Fulvivirga ulvae: one gene and its partners. The protein of the gene in region 1 binds, or shares a complex with, the protein of each later gene. Links are inferred from orthologs where the notes say so. Each region holds a gene or a part of one and is shown on either strand. Other genes may lie near its edges. The genes, in order: rny, pnp and pfkA.

The links.
Region 2: rny (region 1) and pnp share a complex: the UniProt entries of both Bacillus subtilis proteins name them as parts of the possible RNA degradosome complex. The link is inferred for Fulvivirga ulvae from one-to-one orthologs.
Region 3: rny (region 1) and pfkA share a complex: the UniProt entries of both Bacillus subtilis proteins name them as parts of the possible RNA degradosome complex. The link is inferred for Fulvivirga ulvae from one-to-one orthologs.

What each region holds. Positions count from the first base shown.
Region 1 is NZ_CP089981.1:3,700,132-3,703,213, reverse strand. The notes cover bases 150-3,070. They hold rny (ribonuclease Y), read left to right. Parts: upstream 150-787; coding sequence 788-2,353; downstream 2,354-3,070. Other genes in these bases: LVD17_RS15825 (hypothetical protein), read right to left, coding at 2,429-3,007; LVD17_RS15835 (cell division protein ZapA), read left to right, coding at 309-593; LVD17_RS15840 (hypothetical protein), read left to right, coding at 150-297. Also shown: more of LVD17_RS15840, read left to right, coding at 1-149. UniProt on the Bacillus subtilis protein: Endoribonuclease that initiates mRNA decay. Initiates the decay of all SAM-dependent riboswitches, such as yitJ riboswitch. Involved in processing of the gapA operon mRNA, it cleaves between cggR and gapA.
Region 2 is NZ_CP089981.1:5,802,152-5,805,309, forward strand. What follows is about bases 25-3,021. They hold pnp (polyribonucleotide nucleotidyltransferase), read right to left. Parts: upstream 2,593-3,021; coding sequence 457-2,592; downstream 25-456. Other genes in these bases: LVD17_RS24410 (sigma-70 family RNA polymerase sigma factor), read right to left, coding at 25-368; rpsO (30S ribosomal protein S15), read right to left, coding at 2,700-2,975. Also shown: more of LVD17_RS24410, read right to left, coding at 1-24; LVD17_RS24425 (LptF/LptG family permease), read right to left, coding at 3,050-3,158. UniProt on the Bacillus subtilis protein: Involved in mRNA degradation. Catalyzes the phosphorolysis of single-stranded polyribonucleotides processively in the 3'- to 5'-direction. Necessary for competence development in Bacillus subtilis.
Region 3 is NZ_CP089981.1:6,008,244-6,011,382, reverse strand. Bases 159-3,136 are described here. They hold pfkA (6-phosphofructokinase), read right to left. Parts: upstream 2,146-3,136; coding sequence 1,171-2,145; downstream 159-1,170. Other genes in these bases: LVD17_RS25160 (methylglyoxal synthase), read right to left, coding at 2,931-3,136; LVD17_RS25165 (NUDIX hydrolase), read left to right, coding at 2,209-2,934; LVD17_RS25175 (hypothetical protein), read right to left, coding at 317-1,174; LVD17_RS25180 (ROK family protein), read right to left, coding at 159-320. Outside these bases: more of LVD17_RS25180, read right to left, coding at 1-158; more of LVD17_RS25160, read right to left, coding at 3,137-3,139. UniProt on the Bacillus subtilis protein: Catalyzes the phosphorylation of D-fructose 6-phosphate to fructose 1,6-bisphosphate by ATP, the first committing step of glycolysis.

The DNA of each region.
Region 1 (3,082 bases):
ATGAACAAAGAACAGCTAAAGGCTAACTTGTTATCGTTGGAACGTAAAATAAATCTGCTGGTTGGGGAGCACAAAACCCTCAAACTGGAGGTTTCTCAGTTAAAAAGTGAAAATGATGAGCTTAGAAGTATAGTAAAGAGCAAGGAGGAGCAGATCAGTAGCTTTCAAAATAAGATTAAAATTAGTAAGATTGTAAACGAAATAGATACAGGAGAAGGCAATACTTCTGAACTGAAGAGGAAAATTGACGATTATATAAAGGAGATTGACAAGTGTATAGCGCACTTAAGTAAATAATACCGCTCCATATGGACGAACTTTCTATAAGAATAAAAATTGCCGACAGAGAATACCCCATGAAGGTAAAGGCTGAGGACGAGGCAAGGGTAAGAAGCGCCGGCAGGCAGATTAATGAAAGAATTAAATCTTACAGAGAGAGATTTGGGATAGACGATAAGCAAGATCTTCTAGCTATGGTAGCCTTTGATTGCTTGGTGGATAAAATGGAGTTGGATGAAAAGCAATATAATACAGATGAAAGTGTGCTTGAAAAAATCAATCATTTAAATAATATCATCAATCAGGCCTTATAAGGCATAAACTCCGGTTCTGATAACCTTTTGCTGCATCTTTTAATGATGAGTGTTAGCTCAGGAATTAAGGGATCATCACCCCAACGAGGGGCGTTAGTAATATATTGGGCAAAGGTATTTTCAGAAATACGCCAAAGCTCATTCCGCAAAAACCTGCCTGACAACTCATTTAATCTTTTAAACTAAAAAGAGTAATGGCAGATTCAATCTATTTAATACTGGCTGGCGTTGTAGGCCTCGGTATTGGTATCGCGATAGGGCGGGCCTTGATGAGCAAGGTCAATAAAGGAAAAGAGCAAGAGCTTGAAGAAAAAGCAAAGGGCATAATCCGTGAAGCTGAACTTTCAGCAGAAAACATCAAAAAAGATAAGATCCTCGAAGCTAAAGAGAAGTTTCTGAAACTTAAGGCGGAGTTTGAAGAAGACGCATCCCGCAAGAAAAACCAGATTATTACCAACGAAAACAAATTAAAACAAAAGGAACAGCACCTTTCCAAAGAATTTGAACAGGTAAAAAGAAAAGAAACCGAGCTCGATGAATTAAAGGAAAACCTCTCTACTCAACTGGAGGTAGTGAATAAGAAAAAAGCCGAGCTTGATAAGTTTAATCAGCAGAAGGTCTCTATACTTGAAAAAATATCTAACCTTACAGCGGATGAGGCTCGTGAGCAACTGGTAGAGTCTTTGAAAGATGAGGCACAAACGCGCGCTTCTTCCTTCATCAAGGATATACTGGAAGAGGCCAAACTTTCCGCTACCAAGGATGCCAAAAAAATCGTACTGGAGACCATTCAAAGAACGGCCACTGAGCATGCCATAGAAAACTGTGTCTCTGTTTTCAACATTGAAAGCGACGACATTAAAGGCAAGATCATAGGCAGGGAAGGGCGAAACATCAGAGCACTTGAAGCTGCTACAGGTGTAGAGATCATTGTGGATGACACCCCCGAAGCCATCATTATTTCAGGGTTCGACCCCGTTCGTCGTGAGATCGCCAGGTTATCGCTACACCGGTTGGTGGTTGACGGCAGAATACACCCGGCCAGAATTGAAGAGATTGTAGCCAAAACCAAGAAAAATATTGAAGAAGAAATTATCGAGATAGGTGAAAGGACAGTGATCGACCTTGGAATCCATGGCCTGCACCCCGAGCTGATCAAAATGGTAGGAAGAATGAGGTTCAGGTCATCTTATGGTCAGAACTTACTACAGCACTCTCGTGAAGTAGCCAACTTATGTGCCACAATGGCCTCTGAGCTAGGCCTAAACCCTAAGCAGGCCAAACGCGCAGGTCTGCTGCATGATATTGGTAAAGTATGGCCGGATGAGCCGGAGAAGCCCCACGCTATTATTGGTATGGAGCTGGCTCAGAAATACAAGGAACACCCTGTAGTATGCAATGCCATTGGAGCTCACCACGACGAAATTGAGATGACTTCCATGATCTCCCCTATCATTCAGGCTTGTGATGCCATATCAGGAGCAAGGCCTGGAGCACGCCGAGAGGTAATGGAAAGCTATATCAAACGACTGAAAGAGCTGGAGCAACTTGCACTTAGCTTTGATGGCGTACATAAATGCTACGCTATACAAGCCGGCCGTGAACTACGCGTAATGGTAGATGCGGAAAATGTAAGCGACGAACGCGCCGGACAATTGTCTTTTGATATTTCTCAAAAAATAGAAAAAGATATGCAGTATCCCGGACAGATTAAAGTGACCGTGATCAGGGAAATGAGATCGGTATCTTACGCCAAATAGATAGAGAAAATCAAAGCAATAAAAAAGGCGGTTTACCAGGCATGGCAAACCGCCTTTTCTGTTTTCAGGCCACCTCTATTGTTCATAGATCTTATGAGCATCTTCAAGCTCATCGTTTAGCTCTTCTCTGCTGCTGATAAATTCATATTGTGTATTAAAGTATCCTTCAGGCCTGCTACCTAATATGTAATATTCCACGTCACTATCAGGAGCATTGATCACAACCTGATCCGATACCCTGACTGTCTGCCCTTGCAGGTCTTGTCCTGTTGGAAGCAGTTCTGCCACTACGTGCAGGTCATCATCATCAGCGTAAATTTCCCTTATCTTCATTTCATGACTTTCGTTGGCCACCTCAGCTTCCACACGGATAGTCCGCTCCTCCATTTCATTGTCATCTGGCGTATTTACTTCAATATAGGGTACATTCACCTGCCTCTTCTCTGTAACCACAACAACTTTGGGTACTTCCACTGTTTTAGTTCGGGTAGATACCTTCACATTCGCCCAATCGACATCATATTCAGGCAATTTCCCTGACTCAGCCTGAATATCTACGTCAGGCAGTTCTCCTTCTTCTGTTTTATCCACAGAACATGACACTGCGGCACTTATCATTAAGATTCCTGTAAATAGTTTAATTACACTTTTCATAGCTCTTAGTTTAATTGATTATACCTCAAATCAGGCAAGAAGCAAACCAAAGGCTACTTTAGGCGATACTAAGGG
Region 2 (3,158 bases), 2.1 Mb from region 1 along the record:
CTTGATTGTTCGGCCAAAGCTTGCAGGATAGACTGTCTGATCCACCAAACTGCATATGAAATAAACTTGAAACCACGTGTTTCGTCAAATCGCTGAGCAGCTTTTATCAAACCCAGATTACCCTCATTGATCAAATCGCCCAACGACAATCCCTGATTCTGATACTGTTTGGCAACAGATACTACGAAACGCAGGTTTGCTTTGGTCAGTTTTTCAAGTGCTAATTGATCTCCTTCTCTTATCCGCTGAGCCAGCTCTACTTCTTCATCTGGTGTTAATAAATCGACTTTACCTATTTCCTGCAGATATTTATCGAGCGACTGACTCTCTCTGTTCGTGATCTGCTTGCTAATCTTAAGCTGTCTCATTCAAGTTATTTATAAATTTCACTATCGACCATTACGCAAACACCAATTTTATAAAATTTAGTTCCAAATGACAAAAGTCAGAGCAGAATTAATTACTGCTCTGCTCCTTTTTTTCAGGTTTCGGTAACAGTACTTTTCTAGATAGTCTAAATTTACCCGTTTTCTTGTCAATTTCAACTAATTTCACCTTTACTTCCTCTCCTACTTCGAGAATACCTTCCATATTCTCCACTCTTTCCCATTTAATTTCGGAGATATGTAACAGGCCATCTTTGCCAGGCATAAACTCGATGAAAGCACCGAAAGGCATGATTGACTTAACTTTACCATCATAAACCTGCCCTACTTCAGGTACGGCTACGATAGCTTTTATTCTCTTCAATGCCTCGTTCATTGAATTTTTATCAACAGCAAATACGCTTACTACGCCTTTGTTATCAACTTCCTCGATTACGATCGTAGCACCGGTCTCTTTCTGTATCTCCTGGATTACCTTTCCTCCAGGCCCGATAACTGCTCCGATCATTTCTCTTTCGATAGTGAGCACTTCTGAACGAGGTGCACTAGGCTTAAGATCCGGATTAGGCTGAGCGATGGTTTTCTTCATTTCGTTGAGAATATGAAGTCTGCCTTCTTTAGCCTGCTCCAAAGCCTGCTTTAAAACGTCATAAGAAAGGCCATCTACTTTAATATCCATTTGAGTAGCCGTAATACCTTTCTCTGTACCTGTAACCTTAAAGTCCATATCTCCGAGGTGATCCTCATCGCCCAGGATATCTGAAAGTATGGCAAATTTACCAGATTTACTATCTGAGATCATACCCATGGCAATACCTGATACAGGTGCCGAAATCTGAATACCGGCATCCATCAGTGCCAGTGAGCCTGCACATACCGTAGCCATTGAAGATGACCCGTTGGACTCAAGGATATCAGAAACCACACGAATGGTATAAGGATTTTCAGTTGGCAACACTTCTTTAAGTGCTCTCCACGCAAGGTTACCGTGGCCTACTTCTCGTCTGCCCGGACCTCTGTTAGGTCTTACTTCACCCGTTGAAAAAGCGGGAAAGTTATAATGAAGCATAAATTTGTTAGACCCCTCGAACATAGCGCCGTCGATCATCTGCTCATCCATTTTTGTGCCCAGAGTAACAGTGGTGAGCGATTGGGTCTCACCTCTGGTAAATACAGCAGATCCGTGGGTAGATGGCAGATAGTTAACCTCAGACCATATAGGTCTTACTTCGTTAAGCTTCCTTCCGTCAAGTCGTTGTTTCTCGTCTAATACCAGGTTTCGGCTTGCTTCTTTTTGTATAGACTTGAAATATCTTGCAAACATGAACTCATCAAGTTCATACTCTTCCGGCAGGCTTTCGAGAAAGTCTTCCTTCAGTTTTTTGAATCCTTCAGAGCGTTCGTGTTTAGAGCCTTGTCCTTTAGCTAATGCATAAGCTTTATCATAAAGCTCCGCCTGCATTTTTGCTTTCAGCTCTTCGTCGTTATTTTCGTGGCTGTATTCCCTCTTTTCAGTCTTTCCGGCTTCTTCCATAAGCTCAAGCTGAGCCTGGCACTGTACCTTTATAGCCTCATGAGCTACTTTAATAGCCTCAAGCATGTCATCCTCAGAAACCTCCTTCATCTCACCTTCCACCATAAGAATGTTATCCATGGTAGCAGCTACGATCAGGTCAAGATCAGCTTCCTTGTTTTGCGACAAAGTAGGGTTAACGATGTACTCTCCGTTTATTCTTGAAACCCTGACTTCGGAAATTGGTCCGTTGAAAGGAATATCGGAAACAGCAAGGGCAGCTGATGCGGCAAGGGCAGCGAGAGCATCGGGTAATGCTTCTTCATCCCCTGAAATAAGTGAGATAGCAATTTGCGTTTCAGCGTGATAATCATCGTTGAACATCGGACGAATGGCCCTGTCAACTAATCTGCTGATCAAAATTTCGTAATCAGAAAGGCGGCCTTCCCTTTTCAGAAAACCACCTGGTATTTTCCCAGATGAAGCGAATTTCTCCTGATAATCTACCGACAAAGGCAGAAAATCAACTCCTTCTTTAACTTCAGTACTTGATACTACAGTGGCTAGCAGCATGGTGTTACCCATTCTGACTACTACAGAACCGTCGGCTTGTTTGGCCAGTTTACCGGTTTCTATAGTGATGGTTCTCCCATCAGGTAAATTTATAGTTTTGTTAATAACGTTAAGTTGCATATTATCTTTTTGTTTATAAAATATTGGTTAGGTGGGATCGCTTGTTAAAGGAAAAACACCTTCCGGGATAAAGGCAGAAAAGGGAATCCGAGGATTCCCTTTTATATTTATTTTCTTAAATTCAATTCTGCGAGAATTGCCCTATATCTTTCGATATCAGTTTTGTGCAAGAAGTTCAATAGTTTTCTCCTCTTACCCACAAGCTTCAATAAGCCTTGCTGAGTGGAGTAGTCCTTCTTGTTTTTCTTCATATGTTCGGTAAGATGATTGATCCTGTAGGTAAAAAGTGCAATTTGAGACTCAGGAGAACCTGTATCTGCCTTTGACTTTAACCGACCATGATTCTCGAACAACTCTTGTTTCTTCTCTGTTGGTAAATACATGCTTAGTTAAAATTTGTTAGTGTAATAATTAAATAAAGCGCAAAGGTATCAAGCCACTACGTAATTACCAAATATTACTGACCATCTCCCTTTGTTTTTTTTCGTCTGCCAAACCACGTTTTGAACTTATCAATCATCACGCTATAAAAATCTGATTCAAACAGTCTGGCGTCGTTCCTGGCC
Region 3 (3,139 bases), 2.3 Mb from region 1 along the record:
ACCGGCACATTAAAATCCTCCTGCATGATTTCTACAATGGGGATTATGCCTTTCCATACCAGGTTGGGAGCATGCTCAATAGTGCCGCGGTAAAAGTTTGCATTTGGAGCACCCACTCCAATACCAGTGATTTGAAGGTCACCAGGGGTTTGTTCCACTCCGTGTTTTATGGCGCTGTCCAGTTCCTGGATATAATCTTTGAAATCAGCGTGTTTTTGGGTAGGCAGTTTGCTTTGGTAAAGCACAGTGCCAGCGCTGTCAACGATGCCGAATTTAGTGTTTGTACCACCTATATCAATGCCGACTGTTACTTCCTTCATGATTTTTGATAATGTTTTTTAATGTGATATTGTACCAGGTCATTGATAGGTTCTTTTATGATCTTCCCTACCAGGATGCCTTTCTCTTCTGCAACAGGCTTGAGTATGTCCTGGAAGATGTATGAAATAGCACCGGTAAAATGAGTCTTGATCGTTTGGTGTTTGCTGAAAGGGACAACATAAAGATCCATAAATTCGCTCATACCCTCATGGAGCACGTTTTGGAAGTATTCATCTTCTTTGTACTCTTCAATAAATTTCATGAATGAAGCCAGGTATACATTGGCATAGGGCCTCATGTATACATTCTCAAGTATTTCATCCTTGGTGAGGTTGTACTTTTCTGAGAAAGCATCGTGAAGGTGTGGCGGTAGCTGTTTGTAGAGATAGGCATTCAGCAGTTTTTTACCATAATAGCTGCCGCCTCCCTGATCTCCGAGAATGTAATCAAGCGCCGGAGTTTCCTGCCTTACAATATCACCATCAAAATAGCATGAATTTGAACCTGTGCCTAAGATACACGATATGTTCGGTACGCCTTCGTATGTGGCCAGGGCAGAGGCTACTATGTCATGATTTACATAATGATGGGCCTTGGGGATTACCTTGGATAGGGCTCTTTTAACGATAGACTGCAGGCTTTTGCTGCCACAGCCTGCGCTATAAATAAACACTACTTCAATATCATCGAAGTGGCTGGCAAGTTCTCCTGCAGATTTGATGGTTTCAGCAACCTTTTCCTCACTATGGAAGAAGGGGTTAATGCCATCCGTGCTTACCTGTTTTAAGATTTTAGCGTCCTCTACAAGCCGCCAGTCGCATTTTGTGGAGCCGCTTATGCCAATTAATATCATATAGACAAGATTTTAGCTATTCTTAATAATTCGGGTTCAATCTCACGATCCTTATTCATGGTGGTTTTAAAATCATTGTATACCATGGTCTTGTCACGAACGCCTACCATGACATCAGTTTTGCCCTGGATCAACCCTTCAATAGCAGCTATACCCATCTTGCTGGCCAACACCCTGTCAAAATAGGATGGTGAACCTCCCCGCTGTAAGTGACCTAATATAGTTACTTTTGTATCATAATAACTAAATTTTTCATTGACTTGTTTAGCTATTTCAATTGCACTTCCACTTTTTCCTCCCTCGGCGACTATTACCAGACTTGAGCGTTTGTCACTTTTATCCAGCATAGCTATCAGTTCATCAGTGGTCATTTTCTCTTCTGGGATGATTGCAGCTATTGCTCCTCCGGCAATACCACTGTTGATGGCAATATAACCGGAATCCCGTCCCATAACCTCTATAAAAAAGAGTCTGTTGTGAGACAGGGCTGTGTCACGGATCTTGTCAATGGCTTCTACCGCAGTATTGGTGGCAGTATCGTATCCTATAGTATAATCCGTACCAGGAAGGTCATTGTCGATAGTGCCGGGAATACAGATTACAGGCATGTTGAACTCTTCGTAGAACTTGTGAAGCCCGGTAAACGTACCGTCTCCGCCTATACCTACCAAAGCATCAATGCCTCGGGCGCGGAGGTTGTCATAGGCCTGCTTACGGCCTTCAGGGGTCCTGAATTCTTTACTTCGCGCAGATTTCAGGATGGTTCCGCCGCGTTGGATTATGTTACCTACTGACCGGGCATCTAAGGGAACGATATCATTATCGATCATACCTTCATAGCCTCTATATACTGCGAAAACTTCTTTGTCGTAGTAAATACTGGCTCTTACTACGGCCCGGATGGCCGCGTTCATTCCGGGAGCATCTCCACCGGAAGTAAAGACCGCAATTTTTTTTATTTCAGTGCTCATTAATATTTTTTTATATTTGACAAATCAAAGTTAGTGTAAAAGATACACTTAGGCAATAGGAAATTGACAAGGAAAACAGCAAATAACTTTAACCCGCACGTATCTGTAGACTGTGTTATATTCGGTTTTGACGGAACCTGTCTCAACGTGCTTATTATAGAACGTGAGCAGCGTGGAGGTGTTTCAGCTTTGCCGGGAGATTTAATACTTGATGACGAAACCCTTGATGATTCGGCCAGCCGGGTGCTCTATGAATTAACGGGATTGTCTGACATTTATTTGAAACAGCTGCAGGCTTTTGGCGATCCGGACAGGATAAAGGATCTTAGAGATGTTCAATGGCTAAGAAATGTAAGGGAAGAGCCCGCTGCCAGAGTAATTACCATAGCCTATTACTCTCTGGTTAATCTTCAGAATTTCTCCCCTAAAGCGGCTTCTTTTGCCCGGGATGTACGGTGGGAGCCGGTATATAACCTGGGAGAACTGGCTTTTGACCACAATATGATTGTTAATAAAGCATTGGAACAGCTTAGGCTCAACCTGAAATACGATCCATTGATAGGATTTGAACTTTTGCCTGAAAAGTTTACCCTGCGCCAGTTACAGAAGCTTTATGAGGCTGTATTGAACCACAATATTGATAAGAGAAATTTCAGGAAAAAATTCCTGACGGCCAAATTGCTCAAGCCTCTTAATGAAAAAGAGCAGGGTGTTCCACACAAGCCTGCTCAGTATTATGAATTTGACCGCAAGCGATACATGCGGATCAAAGATAAATTTTGGTTTTAGTCTATTCGTGACGAGCCTTCAATCATCAGTTCGGCGGTTGCCGGGTTGGTAGCCAATGGAATGTTATGCACATCGCAAATTCTAAGCAACATTTGTACATCTGGTTCGTGCGGATGTTTGCCTAGCGGGTCCCTAAAAAAAATAACCATATCCAGCTCATTGGTCGCTGCCATGGCTGCAATCTGAGCATCACCACCTATCGGAC